3 regions of the Paenibacillus wenxiniae genome follow, and region 1 is predicted to be linked to each of the others. Evidence: riboswitches for the same ligand, from Rfam matches in the RefSeq annotation. Region 1 holds a riboswitch; each other region holds the start of a gene.
The links. Region 1 has a riboswitch for cyclic di-AMP ahead of AAHF22_RS07770 (MDR/zinc-dependent alcohol dehydrogenase-like family protein). Riboswitches for the same ligand answer to the same signal wherever they lie in the genome.

Region 1 (4,366 bases):
AGTGATCAAACACATGCTTTGCCGCCTGCTGTGCAATACCTTTGCCGCGAAACGGTCGCATTAGGAAAAATTCATGTAGAAAATAGTCCACCTGCTCGCCTGCTGGCACATACGGCGGTGTCGATACGAGCGCAAAGCCAGCTGGAATGCCATTCACACGAATGAGAAAAGGAAATAAGGTGCCTGGATGACGCCACCAAATTTGGAACACTTCGCTTTGTTGCGCAAGCGTAGCACAGCTATCTTCTTCCTCGAATACACCATACCGATTCGGCAGACGCTCCCAGATTTCGGACAGATCATATAAATAAAAAGGATACAGATTGCAAATAATATGTTTGTCCTCAGCCGGACAAAGCTCAATCTGTACATGTTGTTCGTGTTCTATCACTGCTGGCTCGATATTCGGATTGATATTCATATCAGCCTCCTGTTTAGCCGAGAACTTAACGTCCTCCATTTTTGCCGCGTCCACCGTCGCGATCATTTCGGTTGCTTGAAGTGGATCGAGTAGGATTGCTTTTGGCTGCGGATGTCTTGTTAGTGTTATTGTTGCTCGTTTTGTTCGGACGGTTTGGATTTGTACTATTTTGATTCCGAGCCGTTTTGTTGCCTGTGCTCTGGTTACTGACAGTTTTGGCGTTTGACGGTTTGCTTGTGCCGCCTTTGGTCGTTATGGCTTTGATCGTTGCGCTTTTGCTCGCGTTGGTGCTGCCTGCCGCCGACTTGCTATGCTGCCCTTTGTTACCACGTTGCTGTGGTGCACCTGTAGCTGGCTTTGTTCCAGTGGAGAAAGATTTGCGTAATTGAGCCGCCGTGTATTGGAGCGCCTCCATCGCCTGTTTGACAAAGGTACGGTTTTCCGGCTCCCATTCATGCGGATCATCCATAAACGAATCCTCGATAAACTCCTCCAGTCCATCGGCAAGCTTGCGTTGATCTGGTACACTTTTGCCTCGCAACATCTGTATCGCCGCGCGCATCGTGCGGCAAGACTGCTGGACAAACTTGTAATCATCGCGATCCCAAGCTTCCGGGTTATCCATATCGTAAAAGGCGATCCATTTCTCAATTAATGAAGCAGCCTGCTTCGCGTCCATCTGTGACATATTTATTCTCCGTTTCATTGCAGACATCGCTGCACATGTTAATTATCCGGTATGCCGCTTAAGATGGGCATCCGGTTCCATGTTACCATTGTAGCGGCTAGGATTGTTGGCGTACAGTGGGTTAGTTAGTGTGTTGTCCTGGTGCAGACTTTATGTGTTAGTTTCATCATCCACTTCAACCATTTCAATCCAGTCAACGATATCTCCCTCATTTTGAGCCGAGTTGCTGTAATTCGTGAGAAGAATAAACCTTTACACCTGCTTTGCGCTTTAAGGCAAGACGGTACATCGCTTGAGCGACAGTGGTCGCTTGGATTGGTTTATACTTTGACAGACTCCCCCGCAGTAACGGGGATAAGACGCGAGCAGCGACAGCGGCGGTGCGTTCGCCAGGGCGGAATTCTTCGCGGTCTCCTAGTAGCAAGGAGGGCTGGACGATGGACAGGGATGGATAGCCAAGACGGGACAGTTGTTGCTCCAATTCGCCTTTGATCCGCGAATAGAAGATGCGTGAGTTGGCATCGGCACCCATCGCGCTAATGAGTAGGAAATGCTCGGCTCCTTGCTGACGGGCAAGTTCAGCCAGACGGAGCGGATAGGTCACATCGATCTGGTACATGCGTTCCTGGCTCCCTGCTTTTTTGATCGTGGTGCCGAGGCAGCAATACACATCGGTTGCGTGCCATGTCCCTGCCTGCTGCTCCAGATGATCGTAGTCGGTGACAATCTGTTCGACTTGCGGATAGGGTTGCCAGTGCGCTACGGTTTGACGGACGAGTATTCGGATGCGGTCATATGTCTGCTCATGGACGAGGATGTCGACGAGTGAGCGTCCGACCAGACCGGTGGCGCCTGCGACCAATGCTATGCGTTCTGTCATCTTATGTATTCCCTCCTTCCGCTTCTACTTATCGCTATCATTAGACGGTGTAGTGGATGGAGTGTACGCGATATTATCGCTCCATCCTACCAATTCGCTGGATTACTTTAGCTGGATTACTTTATTTGAAGCTATAAGGCTTCTACTCGATGTAGCTCATCTATAGTCACTTTATCTATCCATATCCGTACCCTATCCATAGATCGCTTTGTTCATTTATCGTATAGCCATATTTTTATCGTTTATCCGCATATCATTTATTCGCACTTTTATACTTTATTCGTACCTGACGTATCCTCTAAACTTGTATACCCGAATGCGCAAATGCTACGTCATTCGGGTGTCGGGTATCAAACTGTGGTGTTGCTCAGAGCAAAAAGGCGACACTGCCGCCATTTGTATGCACAATATGATTGGCACCGAGTCCTCTGTAGATCATGCGCGAATTGCTGCTTTCGGTAATCACATAGATCGGTTCGCTCGTCCATGTCCGGCACATTTGAATATACCGGCAGCAGAGCGGCAGGCTGCGTTCAAACAGATACACTTTGCCGACAGCGAGCTGCGGAATCGTCCATTCCTCCTGACGCTGTGTATCAAGTAGCAGCACATGAGTTACACCCATTCGTTCTAGTTTTACTTTTTCTGCATAACTATTTACGATCGCGGCAAAGGCAATGCCTTTCACTTTAAGCAGCTGCATAAACTGCTCTCCTGCACGCGTCGCTGGAGATACCAGTACATACTCCTTAGGCAACTCCGATTCCTGCTCCAACTCCATCTCTTTCTCCTCCAATTGTGTGAAGGCAAACAAAAAAGAAGCTGCACAAGAGGTTTCCTCGCCAGCTTCTCAGGCAATCCGCACACAGACAGAGCTGTGCTTACCGGATGTCATGATCATTGTCGCCTCTCTTATATTCAGCTTACGAGGTTAGCTGACGGATTCGGAAGTAAGAGTCTCCCTACGGATGGCAGCCGTTCTTTTGAAACTGCTGCAAACCCGATTCACCCCTGAACAGTCTGTACTTATCGTACTCACTGTTCGCTGGTTCCCCCGCTCCCCGGCTACAGTACATTTACGCTGTGGCTCGGACATTAAGCTGGTTACGGCGCCAATATAGATGTCGTACACCGTAATTTATGAACTTGAGACGAATCATACTCTCCTGTCATAGCAAAGTAAAGACGAGCCGTTTCGCATTTGCTGTCAATTTGACTAATACGAGCACTAAAGAGCATATTTTTCTTCCATTTTCGCTTGCTTACGCCATATTATGCAGAAATACTAGCTTTTTATCTAAACAAGAGCAAAACCGAGCATTATGGCTATAACGGCACGAATGGATGGAATGAATCCGATTACATGCATCGCGGCAAGCTCATAGGACAGCGCACCATCTTTACCGGATATTTACGTTCTGTGCAAAATGCCCTATGATGGCTCTCAACTAAACCTCACATTCAAAGGAGTGTATGTACGTATGTTATCTGCTGTTGCTCCACTGATTCAGTCTGTTGCCTGCCCGGAATCGTTTATGGATGAGGCACGTATTCATCGGATGGAACTGTTTCTGTACGATCAGGCCAAGCTCGCCTTACCCGCATCCTACCGTCCTCTACATTGCGGCTTGCTGCGCCTATCTGGCAACGGGGCTACGGGCTGGGCAGAGTTTGAGTTTTCCGATGGATCGGCACATCTCGATCTGGTAAAGTGGGGACAAGCATTCCGGCACCTGAAACGGCTGGACGCAGCAGAAGCAATGACATTCATTCGTCAATATGAGCAGCAATGGGGCTTCACACGTACCCATCTGGCTGCTGAAGCGGTAGCCGCATGGCAAAAGGCACTATTGCAAAGCATCTCACCTACACATGTGCCGACCGAGCCGTCAACTTATATGAAAGCATGGACACATTTACCCATGGAACGGGAATTTCTTAGTTATTATTGCCAGTCTTATTATTCTTTTTGAGCGATGCTGGTTAAGTGTCTATAAAGGGCACCTGGCAGCAAGCAAATGGATGATCATGAATCCAGCAGCATCGGCTATCTGCACATTATCGCATGTTGGAAGCCTGTATTACGGATTAAAGGAGCGTTGTTATTGCAATGAGCGGAGAAAAAATTATGGTTGGTGTTCATTACAGTCTAAATGGGGAACGTCTGATTCGGCGCGGTATTCGTCTGGCACAACTGCTGAATGCGCCATTGATTGTACTGAGTGTACTCAGCGAGCCGGTAAGTGAACTGGATATGAATATGCAGCAATACTATAATGCCTGGAAAAAGCTAACCGAAGAAGCAGGCGGTACATTCGTGGTGAAGCTGAACGAGGATCGCGAGCTGGCAGAGGTGATCGCTGATGTCGCGCATCAG
Region 2 (4,366 bases), on a different contig from region 1:
CTACGGCAATGTTAAAGCTTGCCGATACCGAATCACCAAATGCCCCCGGTACAAACACGAGTAGTAAGCTAATTAACAGACCTATCTCGACTACGAACATGACCGGATTTTTCATCATTAAAACCGGGTTTAATTTTACAAAGGATTGCTGTAATGCTTTCGTTATCAGATCCCGGTTCATCACGGAAGCTTGATTTTTCATTGCTGATTCCTCCACCTGATTATCCTCAAATAATATGCTTCACCATCTGTATATGTGCTTTTTTAACATTTAAAGGGTCAATTGCTCAGCAATCGGGCCGAGTACAAGCGCCGGGAAGAAAGTTAACGCGCCGACAACGACAACCACCACGATAAATACACTGCCAAACAGCGCCTGATCGGTACGCAGCGTACCACTGCTCTCCGGCACAGGTGTTTTCGCCAGCATGGAGCCAGCAACCGCAAGCAATGTGACCATCGAGAAAAAGCGCGCAATCATCATCACAATCCCGGTCGATATGTTCCAAAATATCGTATTATCGCCCAATCCTTCAAACCCTGACCCGTTGTTAGCCGCAGATGATGTGAATTCATACAGCGCTTGCGTCAGACCGTGGAAGCCCGGATTCGAGATCGTATTCGGAAATACCATCAGCGCAATCGTCGTTGGCGCCAGCACAAGTAGCGGCTGAATGAGTAATGTGACCGCGATCAACTTCATCTCTTTCCCCTCTACTTTACGACCGAGGAATTCAGGTGTACGTCCAACCATCAGACCGGATAGGAATACTGAGATCATCGCATACATAAGCACATTCATCATACCGACACCTGAACCGCCAAATACGGTATTAAGCATCATATTACTCAGGGCGATCATACCGCCGAGCGGTGTTAAAGTATCATGCATCGTATTCACGGCGCCGGTCTCTGACGCTGTCGTTACGACTGAATAGAGCGACGATTGTTCAATCCCGAATCGTACTTCTTTCCCTTCCATCGAACCTGCACTTTGTTGTAATCCAAGCTCATTGATCAGAGGGTTCCCTTGATGCTCTGCATAGAGCGACGAACTGAGCATAATCAAGAACATGATTGCCATCGATACAAACAGCACCCGTCCTTGCTTCGGATTACCAACGATACGCCCATACGTGAATGGAAGCGAGATCGGTACGAGCAACATCAGAATCATTTGTAGCATATTGCTAATGGCATCAGGATTCTCAAATGGATGCGCCGAGTTAGCGCCGAAAAATCCACCGCCGTTATTACCCATTTCCTTAATAGCAACAAAGCTGCCGAGCGGTCCCATGCCAATCTGTTGCTGGGTGCCTTCTAATGTAGTGGCTGTTACAGACGTTTGTAACGTCTGCGGAACCCCCTGACTAATGAAGATCAGGGCAGCAACAACGCACAATGGCAGCAAAATACGTGTAATCGCCCGCACCAGATCGACGAAAAAGTTTCCCATTGGCTTTCCGGCAAGACCACGCATAAACGCAATCGCTGCGGCAATCCCTGTTGCCGGTGAGACAAACATCATGAACACAATGGCAGACATTTGCGAGAACAGCGACAATCCGCTTTCACCGCTATAATGCTGTAAGTTCGTATTCGTCAAAAAGCTAATCGCTGTATTAAATGCCAGCTCTGGACTCATCGCTGGAATGCCTGCTGGATTCAGCGGCAACTTATCCTGTAAACGGAAAATGACATATACGATCAATGCCATAACCGTATTGCTGACAAGTAAAGCGACAACATATTGCTTCCATGTCTGATTATTTTGCCGGATACCACCCAGCTTATACATGATCTTTTCCAGTGGACCGAAGAAACGATCCAGCTTTCCCGGTGTATAATCAAATGCACGGGCGATATAAGCACCCATTGGACGCGCCAGCAATAGCGCAATTAATAAAGTTAAGGCAACTCCGATATATGCGAACATACTCACTCACTCTCTCCTGCCTGTTTAAAATTTTTCCGGATAGATCAGGGCATAACACAAGTACACTAGCAAGCCTGCAATTATAAGCCATAATAGCCAGATCATTGTTCTTTCCCTCGCTCTCCGATCACTCTGGATGACCAGATGCCCAGTCCGCCAAGCGCGAATGCAATGAGTAAAATGAGCACAATCATTAAAATATCCAACATGATTTCTTTCCCCTTCAGCATGAACATGCGTAAGATTAAATTTGATGGTAGATAATGTTCAAGTTGCCAATCGAACGATTTTGCGTCAATAAAAGCGAAATTAGGCGCAAAAAAAGAAGCCTCGGTAAAAATCGAACTTTTCACCGGGCTTCTTCCGTGTGTAACCGATCAGACACATCGATATGTGTAGACCAGAATGACGTAAGCCGGATATAAGTTCTTCCTGAATCGCTGACGAGGTTAGCTGTCGGGTTCGGGCTGGAAGATTGCCCGTTCCGGCGATGCCGGAATTCACCCCGTGTCAGACCGCTTGCTCCAAGCTAGTTCTGACGATTGGTTCCCCCGCTTTCCTGTATGCGGTACGTAAGCACGAACCAACAGGAAATTAAGCGTACATGTAAAAGAGCAAAGATTAAATCCATACAGCGAAAATCGCATAAGCAGAGCGAAAACGAATCTATCATCGTATTGCCCGTAATTGTACAGCGTTCAGCAGTTTGAGCGTACATATTCATACTGTCCAGGTGTCACATGACATAACGGCCAAATCGACTTCTACCGTTTCAAAAAGTACATGTATCGTTCCATTCGTATCGTGCGTGCACTGCCATTGCAATACTATATTCCGTCCATTTCGTCTGACTTCAGAAGCTGATGAGCGTTAACAGGGCATAAGAAAACACAGAGCGTGTATACCCTGTGTCATGATGGCACAAGTTCTGCACTCCTCTCCCGACCTGCGCTTACGAGGTTAGCTGTCGGATTCGGGCGGTGAGAGTCGCCCTACCATCAGCGCCGGTCCCATGGTTACCGGTGCTGACGGATTCACCCCATGCAGACGGTCATCGGCTCTCACACCTTTGACATGCTGCGAATTGGTTCCCCCGTTTTCCGGCGATAACCGGAAACTCAGCAATAAGAACAAGAAACTTCTGAAATTCAATTGTTTGATCTGGACAAATACCGATTTGCATCTTCACGCTTCCTGCTGGACGGATCGCCGGAACAGTCTGGCTTAGCACCGCTGTGCTTTCCTGCTGTTATGCGGTTCTACCAGCATAGTAGAAGTCGTTGCAAGCGCAAATCTCTAAATCCTGAAATGTATATTACTCCTGTAATTCCGAAGTGTAAAGCAGATCAAAAAGGCAAAAAAAGCCGTGATTTCCCACAGCTTTCTCTTTTGAAAATGCAGACGAGGGATACCTCCCTCAAGCTCTTTTTTACTCCCTATATCGCTCATCAGCTTAGATTTTACATTACATTTCACCATTTTCATCTAGCTTTTCATCCAGTTTCGCAAATCGATATGTCATTATTCACATTTGCAAAAACGAGGCGATCCGAGTATTTGTCAGCACATCATTATCGATAGTAAATACCTGCTATTGTGCTGCTATGTACGGTCAGCGCTAATATTAATCTAACGATACTCACGATCGAAAAAGACGTTATTGCGTATAGATTATTCATCTGGTTTGTGTGCAATGTGCATTTATTTTATTTGCATTTTCCATCATATAAAACCCGTCCGCTCATACGCCGGACGGGCTATTATTTACATCGTATAACGTCGATCATACTGGATCGAGAAACTCACAGGTTGCTTAAACGCTGCCTGTAGCAACTCTACATCGTTCTCATTTCCTGTAAAAGAAGACAAGGCACTACACTGTGCGATTGCTTCAGGATTCGCGATCATATTATCGCCTGCTAGCTTAAGCTTTTGCAAAGCAGGTAAGGAAGAGAGTCCCGAAATATCGTTCACTTCAACATTAGCCAGCGTCAAGCTTTTTAGATAAGTAAAATGACTTATATAGCGCATATCGCTCCAGCGAACCCCTGTAACGGTCAGCGATACGAGTGACAGGTTAGCAAGTGCTGCCCACTGTTGTTCGCCCCACTGCTGTGCATCGATTATAGTCAATTGCTTCAGCTGCTTTAACTGGCTCATAACGACAGCCTGCTCCGCATCGGGAGTAGAGATGGTCAGACATTCCAACGTTGGGATATGAAGCAACGGTGTATAATCTGTTGCTGGAATCCGCTCGCACTCCAGCTCAACCAGACGTTGTAGATGAGCGAGTGGTTCCAGCGAAGCCACACGGGTATCGCTAATATTCAACTGGCGTAAATAAGGCAATTGTGCCAGTGGTCTTAGGTCTGCGACTGGATTGTCCAGCACATATAGCTTTTTCAGCTCACGACAATGAGCTAGCGGTGT
Region 3 (4,366 bases), on a different contig from region 1:
TAATTGACATAATTCTATTTTATACGATTCAAAATACGGGAATCAAGTTTTGCAAAGGAGCGTTATGTATGAAACCGCTACAGCCTTTGGATGAGGAAAAAGTATTCAAGGACCCTGTTCATAATTATATTCACGTCCAGGATCGATTAATCTGGACATTGATCAACACCCCGGAATTTCAGCGACTGCGCCGCATTCGTCAGCTGGGTACATCGTATCTGACGTTTCACGGTGCGGAGCATAGCCGCTTTTCGCATTCGCTCGGTGTATATGAAATTACACGGCGTATCATTTCTCAATTTGAGCGCAGTGGATACGAGGATTGGCCAAGTGAGGAACGTATGGTGGCGCTCTGTGCGGCTTTGCTGCATGATCTGGGGCATGGACCGTTTTCCCATTCTATAGAAGAAGCATTTGAAATGAACCATGAGGAATGGACGTGTCGCATCTTATTAGAAGATACTGAAATTCATCGTGTGCTGGAGGAAGTGGAATCTGGCTTCTCGGAAAAGGTCGCTGCGGTCATTCGTAAAGATTATGAGAAGGCGGTCGTCGTTAATCTGGTGTCCAGTCCACTTGATGCGGATCGGATGGATTATTTGCTACGTGATGCATATTTTACAGGTGTGAATTACGGGACGATCGATATGGATCGCATCATTCGTGTGCTACGCCCGCATAATGGACGTGTCGTCGTCAAAGAATCCGGTATGCACGCGATTGAAGACTATTTGATGTCACGCTATCAGATGTACTGGCAGGTGTATTTCCATCCGGTGACACGCAGCTCGGATATCGTATTGCGTCATATTTTTCAGCGGGCAAAAGAACTGTTCAATAGCGGCTACAATTTCACATTTTTACCACATCCTTTGCCTGCCTTGTTCCGAAATGAATTAAATGTAAAAGAATATTTGCTGCTGGACGAAGCGCTGGTGCAAACGACATTTATGCAGTGGACGCTTGAAAAGGACGAAATTCTCGCTGATGTGTGTACACGCTTTATGGAGCGGCGGTTATATAAATATGTAGAAACCGAATTAATTGACCTGGATATGATCGATCAGATTCGTCATGAATTTGAAGCGGCAGGATTGCATCCACAGTATGATCTGGAAATCGATTTCCCGACCGATTTGCCGTATGATGTTTTCCGTCCGGGTGATCCGAAAAAAGAAAAACAGATTTTGCTGCTGGATCGTCAAAACAAAGTACAGGAAATATCGGAGGTATCCGATATCGTGCGATCGATCAGCGGTATCCATCGTGGCCGGTATCATCTGTATTTTCCACAAGAGAAGCTGGAAAGGGTAAAACACAAGCTGTCACCGCATGTAGCGGACATTTTCGAAGACAAGCTGGGACCTGCTCAAATGGAGTTTGAAATATAAAAAATGTATGAAGCCAATAAAAAAGTTAAATAAGTATTATGCAAAAAAGCGTGTAAAGGAGAATGTACCTTATGTTATTTGATACACATACACATTTGGATTCCAAAGATTTTGATGAGGATCGCAAAGAAGTGATCGAGCGTGCCTACAATAATGGGGTCACTCGAATGGTGAATATCGGATTTGACCGTGAGACGATTCCGACGACGATGCAATTAGTAGAGGAATATGATTTTATTTATGCGGCAGTCGGCTGGCATCCAGTGGAAGCGATCACGATGCAGCCAGGTGATCTGGAATGGATTGCATCTTTATGCAGTCATGAAAAAGTAGTCGCGATCGGTGAAATTGGATTGGATTATCACTGGGATAAATCGCCAAAAGATATTCAACATCGCGTATTGCGGGAACAAATCGGATTGGCACGCGAGCTAAAGATGCCGATTGTCATTCATAATCGGGAAGCGCATGAAGATATTGTTCGGATTTTGCGGGAGGAAAAGGCAAGCGAAGTGGGCGGCATTATGCATGCGTTTTCTGGCAGCTGGGAAACGGCGCAAATGTGCCTCGATATGGGCTTCCATATTTCGTTTGGCGGACCGATCACCTTCAAAAATGCGAAGCAGCCAAAAGAGGTGCTAAAGCAAGTTCCAATGGATCGTTTATTGTTGGAAACAGACTCCCCTTATTTGACTCCACATCCTAATCGTGGGAAAAGAAATGAGTCTGGATATGTGCGTTTGGTCGCAGAGACAGCCGCCGAGCTTAAAGGGGTAAGTCTGGAAGAAATTAGTGAAATTACTACAAAAAATGCGTTGGCATTATTTGGCATTCGGTGAAATCGAGAGCAAAACCACTAAAAAACCGAGCTATTCCGATATATGAATGAATTTTAACGAAAAAATGCAGAAATGTTACAAGTTTTTAACTACTTTTTAAGAAAAACGGAGTTGCCTCTCGCTTTACAGTGAGGTTGTGTTCGGGATATCATTTCATCAGTGATTTAATCTTCGTGTTCATACACGAGATTCCATGATTCGGTCTCGCTGAGTTTCCTACATAGGAGAACGGGGGAACCAACAGCTGTCTTCATTCACTTTAAACCAGCAATACCGGAAGACAGATTGTGTGATTCCTAATACAGGGTCTTTGGGGTGAATTGAGGCTACTTGCGCCATGAGCGAAGGACGTCTCACAGGGTACCAGCTACACGCAGTAGTGCTTATCCGAACCCGACAGCTAACCTCGTAAGCGATGCAGAGGCAACCTCTCATTTTCTAAGTTTCCATTGGACGTACAATGTCGGGAAGCCACGGAAGAGTTGCTCTTGCACTTTTCCCTAGGCTTTTTTGTTTTGTGCAAAAGGAAGTAAGTGAAAAAGAGAAGACCCGGTTTTCACTATCGGGGATCGGTATGCCGCTAGGACTGACCATGGCGCAGGCATCTTTCAACTAGAACGAAGTACCGCAATGCGCTGGTATTTCATCGTGATCATTTTAACGCCTGTGGAAATTCTGATATAGTCGCGTCTATTATACAGTTTCTTTATAGCAAGACGGCGAGACTATGTAAGGAGGACGGAAGAAGTGGGAATTGCTCCTTTCAAAGAAACCCATGGTTCACGCTCATCCAGCATGTCTTACGCGCTGCGTTGGAAGCAAAAAAATCTACGCTCTGTACTGCTCACTTCGCTGGCAGTTGTTGTGGTTATTGCCATGGCACTCTGGCTCATGTACATGCAGGCAAGCAAAAATATTTATGTCGTTATTGATGGCAAAGCTCAAATGGTCGAGACCCATAAGCTACAGCTATCCGATTTGCTGGCTGAACAAAATATTCAAGTAGCACCCCAGGATAAAGTATCAATGTCTATGAACGGAGCAATCCAGGATGGCGACAAGGTATACATTAACCATGCGGTTGCTGTAAATCTTCGCGCTGACGGAGAAATCAAACAGGTGTACACAACAGCCAAAACGGTTGGTAGTGCACTGGATCAGCTTAACATCAAACTCGGTTCCAGAGATAAACTGGACCCCCCTGTCGAAGCAGCCGTGAAGCCGGATATGGACATTCGGGTAACGAGAACCACTTCGATTACAAGCAAACAGGTCGTGGAACTCCCTTACCAAACGATCAAAAAGAACGACGGCGATTTGCTAAAAGGCAAAACCAAAGTTATTCAAGAAGGTCAAAATGGTAAAGTAGTCCAGTATATCGAAAAAGTGTTTGAAGACGGCGAATTCGTCTCCAAGCAAATGGTCAAGAAAAAGACCACCGCTGAAGTGAAAGACAAAATCGTAGCGATTGGTACGAAAAAAGAGGAACCGAAAGCTGTAGTAGTGAGCGAATCGGTTAGCTCGGACTCGTCCAGTTCCGATTCCGACAAAAACTTCTCTTATGCCAAAGTATTAAATAATGTGATGCTGACCGCCTACTCCTCTCAGGAACCAGGGCTGGGTACACGTACTGCATCTGGCACGCGAGTGACAGAAGGACGCACGATTGCTGTAGATCCTAGCGTCATCCCAATGGGATGGTGGGTATACATCGAAGGCATCGGCTACCGCCGTGCGGAAGATACCGGCAGCGCCATTAACGGCAATAAGATTGACGTATATATTGATAGCCTGAGCCAGGCAAGAGCATTCGGACGCAAGACCGGTTATACGGTCTATGTGATCGGTCCGGTAAAGCCGTAAGATCACGGTACAAATCGGTTGCCTGTGCTGGCAGGACTGTTATAGGATATAAGCATTATTAACCACGAGCGTATATGAACCAACCGGAGAAGGGGATGATTCCCCTTCTTTTTGTTTGTTGTTTTGTTATACTAAGGACAATATGAATACGATCGAGGGGAAAAGGGATCTGTATGCCCCCGATCCAGAAGGGAAGCGTACCATCCATTGATTAAAGAAGTCATTGTTGTAGAGGGACGGGATGATACGGTAGCGATCAAGCGTGCAGTGGAA

Region 2: linked by a shared signal. The riboswitch ahead of kdpF (K(+)-transporting ATPase subunit F) and the one ahead of AAHF22_RS07770 (MDR/zinc-dependent alcohol dehydrogenase-like family protein) in region 1 are both predicted to bind cyclic di-AMP.
Region 3: linked by a shared signal. The riboswitch ahead of AAHF22_RS22420 (resuscitation-promoting factor) and the one ahead of AAHF22_RS07770 (MDR/zinc-dependent alcohol dehydrogenase-like family protein) in region 1 are both predicted to bind cyclic di-AMP.

The regions. Positions count from the first base shown of each region.
Region 1 covers NZ_JBCGUH010000003.1:411,764-416,129, forward strand. The annotation lists gene AAHF22_RS07755 (GNAT family N-acetyltransferase) at 1-421, opposite strand, end outside; gene AAHF22_RS07760 (hypothetical protein) at 447-1,109, opposite strand; gene AAHF22_RS07765 (oxidoreductase) at 1,318-1,989, opposite strand; gene AAHF22_RS07770 (MDR/zinc-dependent alcohol dehydrogenase-like family protein) at 2,357-2,770, opposite strand; cyclic di-AMP (ydaO/yuaA leader) riboswitch at 2,894-3,072, opposite strand; gene AAHF22_RS07775 (hypothetical protein) at 3,471-3,962, shown strand; gene AAHF22_RS07780 (universal stress protein) at 4,100-4,366, shown strand, end outside.
Region 2 covers NZ_JBCGUH010000002.1:197,995-202,360, reverse strand. The annotation lists gene kdpB (potassium-transporting ATPase subunit KdpB) at 1-202, opposite strand, end outside; gene kdpA (potassium-transporting ATPase subunit KdpA) at 272-1,936, opposite strand; gene kdpF (K(+)-transporting ATPase subunit F) at 1,961-2,041, opposite strand; cyclic di-AMP (ydaO/yuaA leader) riboswitch at 2,360-2,547, opposite strand; cyclic di-AMP (ydaO/yuaA leader) riboswitch at 2,871-3,070, opposite strand; gene AAHF22_RS04050 (SMI1/KNR4 family protein) at 3,701-4,366, opposite strand, start outside.
Region 3 covers NZ_JBCGUH010000022.1:42,818-47,183, reverse strand. The annotation lists gene AAHF22_RS22430 (HD domain-containing protein) at 69-1,391, shown strand; gene AAHF22_RS22425 (TatD family hydrolase) at 1,463-2,230, shown strand; cyclic di-AMP (ydaO/yuaA leader) riboswitch at 2,426-2,660, shown strand; gene AAHF22_RS22420 (resuscitation-promoting factor) at 2,978-4,093, shown strand; gene rnmV (ribonuclease M5) at 4,301-4,366, shown strand, end outside.